Linked DNA regions of Stratiformator vulcanicus. The protein of the gene in region 1 interacts with the protein of each later gene in a pairwise test. Links are inferred from orthologs where the notes say so. Each region holds a gene or a part of one and is shown in the gene's direction. Other genes may lie near its edges. The genes, in order: Pan189_RS20865 and kdsB.

Evidence for each region.
Region 2: the proteins of Pan189_RS20865 (region 1) and kdsB interact in binary tests that used the Escherichia coli proteins (3 or more experiments, as listed by UniProt). The link is inferred for Stratiformator vulcanicus from one-to-one orthologs.

The regions. Positions count from the first base shown.
Region 1 is NZ_CP036268.1:5,186,202-5,189,482, forward strand. The notes cover bases 172-3,131. They hold Pan189_RS20865 (TetR family transcriptional regulator C-terminal domain-containing protein), read left to right. Parts: upstream 172-1,334; coding sequence 1,335-1,928; downstream 1,929-3,131. Other genes in these bases: Pan189_RS20855 (DUF1569 domain-containing protein), read left to right, coding at 172-240; Pan189_RS20860 (REP-associated tyrosine transposase), read left to right, coding at 434-943; trxA (thioredoxin), read left to right, coding at 2,001-2,342; Pan189_RS20875 (carboxymuconolactone decarboxylase family protein), read left to right, coding at 2,449-3,018. Outside these bases: more of Pan189_RS20855, read left to right, coding at 1-171. UniProt on the Escherichia coli protein: Involved in response to both electrophiles and reactive chlorine species (RCS). Represses the transcription of the nemRA-gloA operon by binding to the NemR box.
Region 2 is NZ_CP036268.1:2,500,302-2,503,615, reverse strand. The notes cover bases 162-3,154. They hold kdsB (3-deoxy-manno-octulosonate cytidylyltransferase), read left to right. Parts: upstream 162-1,267; coding sequence 1,268-2,041; downstream 2,042-3,154. Other genes in these bases: pyrG (CTP synthase), read left to right, coding at 2,197-3,154; Pan189_RS09725 (protein kinase domain-containing protein), read left to right, coding at 162-1,101. Also shown: more of Pan189_RS09725, read left to right, coding at 1-161; more of pyrG, read left to right, coding at 3,155-3,314. UniProt on the Escherichia coli protein: Activates KDO (a required 8-carbon sugar) for incorporation into bacterial lipopolysaccharide in Gram-negative bacteria.

The DNA.
Region 1 (3,281 bases):
CTGGTCGAAGGCAGCATGCGCCGCGGCCAGATGACCGCCCCGCAATCGGTTCCCAAGGGCGAAGTCGACGATGCGGCGGAAATCGCAGCCGCGAAAGAATTGCTCTCGCGGCTGGAAACGGCAGACTCGGTGCACCCCTCACCGCTCGCGGGCGAACTTTCTGTCGAAGAATGGAAGCGGCTGCACTGCATCCACGCCGCGCACCACCTCAGTTTTCTGGTGCCTGAAGAACAAGAATGAGTGGCACGGACAACGTCCGTATCTCGCGCTGCTTCATAGCTCGACAAGCCGCGCACGAAGTAAGCGGATCAACCCGTGCGATATCCGCTCACTTCGTGCGCGGCTTGTATTCGTTGACCTTTCTGACTTCGCTCAATGCTCTTGCGGCTGCGCCGCCCGGACGGTGTCCGGGCCACACGAGGAGTTGCTAATTATGCCGGTTTCTAGACGCATTATTGATGACCGGCTCTACGTTCACTTCGTGACGTTTTCTTGCTACCGGCGTCGGATGCTGCTCGATGCCGACCGATCGAAGCGCATCGTTCTAGGGTGTCTGCATTCCGAAATGCAGCGACAGGCGGCGAAGTGCGTGGGATTCGTGTTGATGTCGAACCATGTTCACTTTCTGCTCTGGTTCGATGTGACGGACCAGCTCTCACATTTCTTGAAGGATTGGAAGCGGAACAGTTCATCGGAGCTCGCGACGTTCCTGCGGCGGACTGAATATGGAAAGTCGATTCCTCCCAGTGACCCGATTTGGACGCCGCGGTACTACGCCTTCGAAATTGAGACCACGGGAGTGCTTGAGCAGAAGCTGAATTACATCCACGACAATCCTGTTCGGGCAGGGATGGTCTCCCGACAGGCCGATTATCGGTGGAGTTCGGCGCGCTGGTACGAACGGCGAGAGGATGTCGGTATCCCAATCTCGTGGACTGACTGAATAAATCAGAGTGGCACGGACAACGTCCGTGTCGCGCAGCGACCAGAGCACTCAGCTCACCATTTCGAGCTTGTCGGGGCGCTGACCACAATCGAAAGAGTCAGCTGAATGCTCTTGCGGCTGCGCCGCCCGGACGATGTCCGGGCCACACGAGGAATTGATTGACTGAATAGACCAGAGTGGCACGGACACCGTCCGTGTCGCGCAGCGACCAGAGCACTCAGCTCACTGTTTCGAGCTTGTCGGGGCGCTGACCATTATCGAAAAAGTCAGCTGAATGCTCCCGCGGCTGCGCCGCCGGGACGATGTCCGGGCCACACCGGCAAAAAATTATTCGAAAAGCGCCAACGTTCCAAGACGACCGGTCGTACTAGAGGCAGGAGACAAAATCATGGCACGACCCAGACTCAGTGACGACAAGCGGCGGGAATTAATCGACCGGGGAGCACAGTTGCTTCTCAGCGGCGGATTCCACGGCACGGGGCTCAAGACGCTGCTCGACGACGTCGGCGTGCCCAAGGGCTCGTTCTACAACTATTTCGAAAGCAAAGAGCACTTCGGGGCCGAGGTCATCCGTGAAGTTGGTCGACGATCGGTCGAGAAGCTGCGGGCCCAAGTCGAACGCTTTCGCGACGGCATTTCGGGCTTGCGGGCGTTCTTTCGCGAACAAATTCGGGGCTATGAAGCCAATCCCTGCCACGGCGGATGCCTTCTGGGCGCAATGGGGAACGAAATTGCGGGCGAAAGTAAGCTGTGCCGGGAAGCCCTCGCCGCTCGCTTCTGTGACTTCGAGGAGACGTTGGCCAAGGGCATCGCGAAGGCACAGGCGGCCGGCAAGGTCCGAGAAGACCTCTCCGCTGAGGTACTCGGTCGGGCGATTTTTGCCGCGTGGGAGGGCGCGTTGATCCGGATGAAAGTCGCCGGTTCGACGGCTCCGCTGACCGAGTTCGAAACCGTTTTTCTGAAAGGCTTCTTGGCAAAATAGACGAGGCATTCTTTTTTAGGTCGCATTTGTAGACGACCGGTCACTTTTTTACCTGAACGAAAGAGAGAAACCATGGCTGCCACAACTTCCAAAGCAACCAGGACATTGACCGACGAGAACTTCCAACGGGAAGTCGAGGACGCTCAGCAACCGGTGCTGGTCGACGTGTGGGCCGAGTGGTGCGGCCCCTGTCGCCTCGTCGGGCCAGTGATCGACGAGGTCGCCGAACAGTTCGCGGGCCGCGCCGTCGTCGGAAAACTCGACGCCGATGCTAATCCGCAAACGGCGGCATCGCTGAAGGTCAGCGCCCTGCCGACGGTCCTGGTCTATCGGGACGGCGAGGTCATCGATCGCATCATCGGCGTGCAGAGCAAGGACCGTTACGCGGGGGCCTTGCAAAAGGCGCTCGGCTGATCGGTACCGCCGCAGTCCGGTTTGTTTCTTCGAAGCCGGCGGCCAGTCGCCGCCGGCCTCATCCGGCTGAATTTTCACTGCAATTTCCGCCTTAAGGACTCTGACAATGGCTGATTTCATCCGACACACTCATGACACCGTTTCTGACGCCGGCCAGGCGGCCTTCCAGAAGGCCGAGCAGACGTGGGGCATGATCCCCAATCTGATTCGATTCCAAGCCGAGGCCCCGGCGGTGGCTGATGCCTACATGACGATGCACGGCATCTTTTCGAAGCAGACGTCGTTCAGCCCGACGGAGCAGCAGGTCGTCCTGATGACGTCAAACTTTGAAAACGACTGCCACTACTGCATGGCCGCTCATTCCATGATTGCTGAGAAAAACGGAATGCCGGAGGACGTGCTCCGAGCGCTTCGCGAAGCAACGCCGATTGCCGATCCGAAATTGGAGGCGCTGCGCGAGTTCAGCCGGAAAGTCGTCGTGAACCGCGGCTGGGTTGAGGAGGCAGACATCAGCGATTTCCTCGACGCCGGCTGGACCAAGCAGCAGGTGCTGGAGGTGATCCTTGGGGTCAGTTTCAAGGTCCTGAGTAACTACACCAACCACGTCGTTGAAACTCCGGTGGATAAACCCTTCGAAGGGCACGCGTGGACGAAACCGGTCGACGCGGCGGTCTAACCGTCGACTCGCCGTGGTTACGACAAACGGCAGAGGAGCCGGATCGCGACGCGCGATTCGGCTCTTGCCGTCTGAAGCGTTCCCCATTGGGAAAAAATCGGGATTGGTCGCAGATCGACCCATCAGCGATTGTGAATATGGGCTAATTTTTCAAGTGACGACCCTCGCAGAGGATTCAGCCTTCCCCCGATGCAAAGATTTCATTAACGTCCGCTGCCTTCCTGATTCTCCCCGGCGAATATCTCTTTAAACGGTTATTCCAT
Region 2 (3,314 bases), 2.7 Mb from region 1 along the record:
GGCAGGTCTTATCATCTCGGCGTAGCCACGTTGGCGGGTCATGTCGAGACGTCCGAAGATCTCGGTGGACCTGCTGAAGTCAAAGGCGTCTCCATCACAACGGATGGAAAACGCATCGCGGTCGGACTGGCCCGCGGCGGCCCCTGCGGTCTGATCGCCTCACCTATCGGCGAAGTGCAATCGTATCTGAAGTACGAGGACGAGGACGCGGCACGGCTCATTTGGAGCCCCGACGGAAAAATGCTCGCAGCGAGGCTCGGCCCCGGCACGGGCGGGTATGCGGCCCTGTTTCAAGGCACACGCCAGTTGTGGCAGTCAGTTGATAAAGGAAACGATATCCGCTGGAGTTCCGACAGCCGCTCACTCGTCATTGCGGACTTCACGGCAAGGCACGCCAAGGTTGTCGGAATCGACGGTTCATCACGCGTAATTATTCCGATGACCGACCACCATGACGACGTCATCGACTGGTCAAGTCTCGACGAGATCGCCATCTTAATTCGCAATGAAATTCGCATTTTCCGTCCCGACGGGACGCAGATTGCAACGCTCCCCAATTCGAGCCAACACCATGACTTGAAATGGTCTCGGGACGGAAAATCGATCGCCACTGGCGGATCAGGAGTTGTTACTATTCGCGAGCGTGACGGTGTTGGCTCGCGAACGCTTCGTCTCGATGAAAGCGCGCCTGCAAAAACGCTCGCTTGGAGTCGGAGCAGCAGTCGGATTGCTACAGCCACCTGGTGCGGCAACATCACCGTTTGGGACACAGAAGGCACCCGCGTCGCGACATTTCAGCACGCCGGCGACATTTCGCAAGAAGCCCTCGACTGGTTCGACGACAGTCGGCTGCTTGCCGGCGGAAAGGACGGGACGCTGCGGCTCTATAACGTGGACGAACAATCGGTCGAATGGACCTGCGTGCTCGTCCCCACGGTCGACGGCCCCGCCCGCACGTTAACGGTCGACACCGACGGCAAATTTCTCGCCTCCCGCGGCGTCAACCTCGGCAGCGAACTCGTCTACCTCGTCGAGTCCCCCGATGGCAGCCTCGAAGTCTTAAACCCCAGCCAATTCCGCCGCCGGGCGAGTGCGAACTGAAAAGCCGGGGTGGCGGAGGAGCCTTGCATCGAAGCGAAAATCGGGCATCGTTGCAGCAATATCGCTGCGGCACGACGCTCTATCGCTGTCAGCGATCAGTCTCGCTTCGGTGACACCGCGGAGTGACTCTTCGCGAGGCAACTGACCGACACAACGCGGATCAGACATGGCACAGGTTATCGCAATGATCCCCGCCCGACTGCAGTCGTCCCGATTGCCGGAGAAGTTGTTGCTGTCCGAGACCGGCAAGCCGCTGCTGCAGCACACCTGGGAGGCGGCGAGCCGGGCGGGCTGCTTCGAACGGGTGATCGTTGCGACCGACAGCGAACGTATTGCCGAGGCGGTTCGCGAATTCGGCGGCGAGGTCGAGATGACCGGTGAGCACGCCTCCGGAACCGATCGCATTGCCGAAGTCGCTAGGCGGCTCGATTTGCCGACCGACGCCGTCGTGGTCAACGTGCAGGGGGACGAGCCGGAGCTTGATCCGTCGCAGCTCGACCTGCTCGTCGAGACGCTCCGCTCGCGGCCCGATGCCCAGATGGCAACTCTCGCGACTCCGATCGAGTCGGCTGAGGACCGCGATTCGCCATCGTGCGTGAAAGTCGTCATGACGCAAGATGGCACAGCTTTGTACTTCAGCCGGGCAATGATTCCCTTTGTGCGCGACGAAGAACCGGACGAACTGCTGAAAGCAAATTCGCCGTGGAAGCTGCACATCGGCGTGTACGCCTATCGGGCCGATTTTCTGCTGAAATTGGCCGATGCCTCGCCCTCTCCGCTGGAGCAATTGGAGAAGCTGGAACAACTCCGCGCTTTGGAATTGGGCGGGCGCATCGTCGTGGCGGAAGTCCGGCACCCGGCGATTGGCATCGACACCGCGGAAGATTATGCTCGCTTCGCCCGGCGGGTTCGGTATCAGCGAGAGGGCGAGGGGGAGTGAGGGCGAAGGGGCGGAAACGGACACGCGCCGGCCTTCTTTTCACTCGTCACGCTGCGAAGTCCGTCTGAGACGACGACTCGCGGTGAAGCCCACTCGTACGAATGCCCGCTCGCAATGACGTACATACCTTCCGACGGATTCCACTCAGCCAAAGCATGACCAAACACATCTTCGTGACCGGCGGCGTCGTTAGTTCGCTCGGAAAGGGGCTGACCAGCGCCTCGATCGGCCTGTTGCTCGAGCGACGCGGGCTCTCCGTCCGGATGCAGAAGCTCGATCCCTACATCAACGTCGATCCCGGCACGATGAGCCCCTACCAGCACGGGGAGGTTTACGTCCTCGACGACGGCTCGGAGACCGACCTCGATTTGGGACACTACGAGCGGTTCACCAACAGCCCCCTGACCCGCGAATCGAACTACACGACCGGGCAGATCTACAAGAAGGTGATCGACAAGGAACGTCGCGGCGAATATCTGGGCCGCACCGTGCAGGTCGTCCCGCATGTGACCGACGAGATCAAATCGATGATCTTCAATCTGGCCGGGCCGGATGTCGATGTGGTCATCACCGAACTGGGCGGCACGATCGGCGACATCGAGGGGCTGCCGTTCCTCGAAGCCATCCGGCAGGTGCCGCTCGACATCGGGCGAGATAACTGTCTGTTCATTCATCTGACTCTCGTGCCGTACTTGAAGGCGGCACGGGAAGCGAAGACCAAACCGACGCAGCACAGCGTCGGGCAGCTCCGCCAGATCGGCATTCAGCCCGACATCCTCATCGTCCGCTGCGAGAAGCCGATCCCGCGGGAGCACACCGACAAGATCGCGCTGTTCTGCAACGTCGAAAAGCAGTCGGTGATCGTCGAGGTCGACAAAGAATTTTCGATCTACGAGGTCCCGCTGAGCCTCGCCGAGGACAACCTCGATCAGCTCATCGTCAACAAGCTGCGGATGAATGCCGGTCGACTGTTGATCGAAGAGTGGCAGGAGTTAATCAATCGAATCCGAAACCCCGAGCACGAAATCACGATCGGCGTCGTGGGCAAATACATCGATCATCGCGATGCTTACAAGTCGATTTACGAGTCACTCGACCACGCCGGCTTTTCGCACCTGACTCGCGTGAGCATCAAACGCGTTGAGGCCGAGGAACTGGAGCGAGACGGCGCCGACGCCCACCTGCACGGCATCGACGGCCTGCTGATTCCGGGCGGCTTCGGAATGCGTGGGATCGAAGGCAAGATCCAAGCGATCCAATATGCACGCGAGCG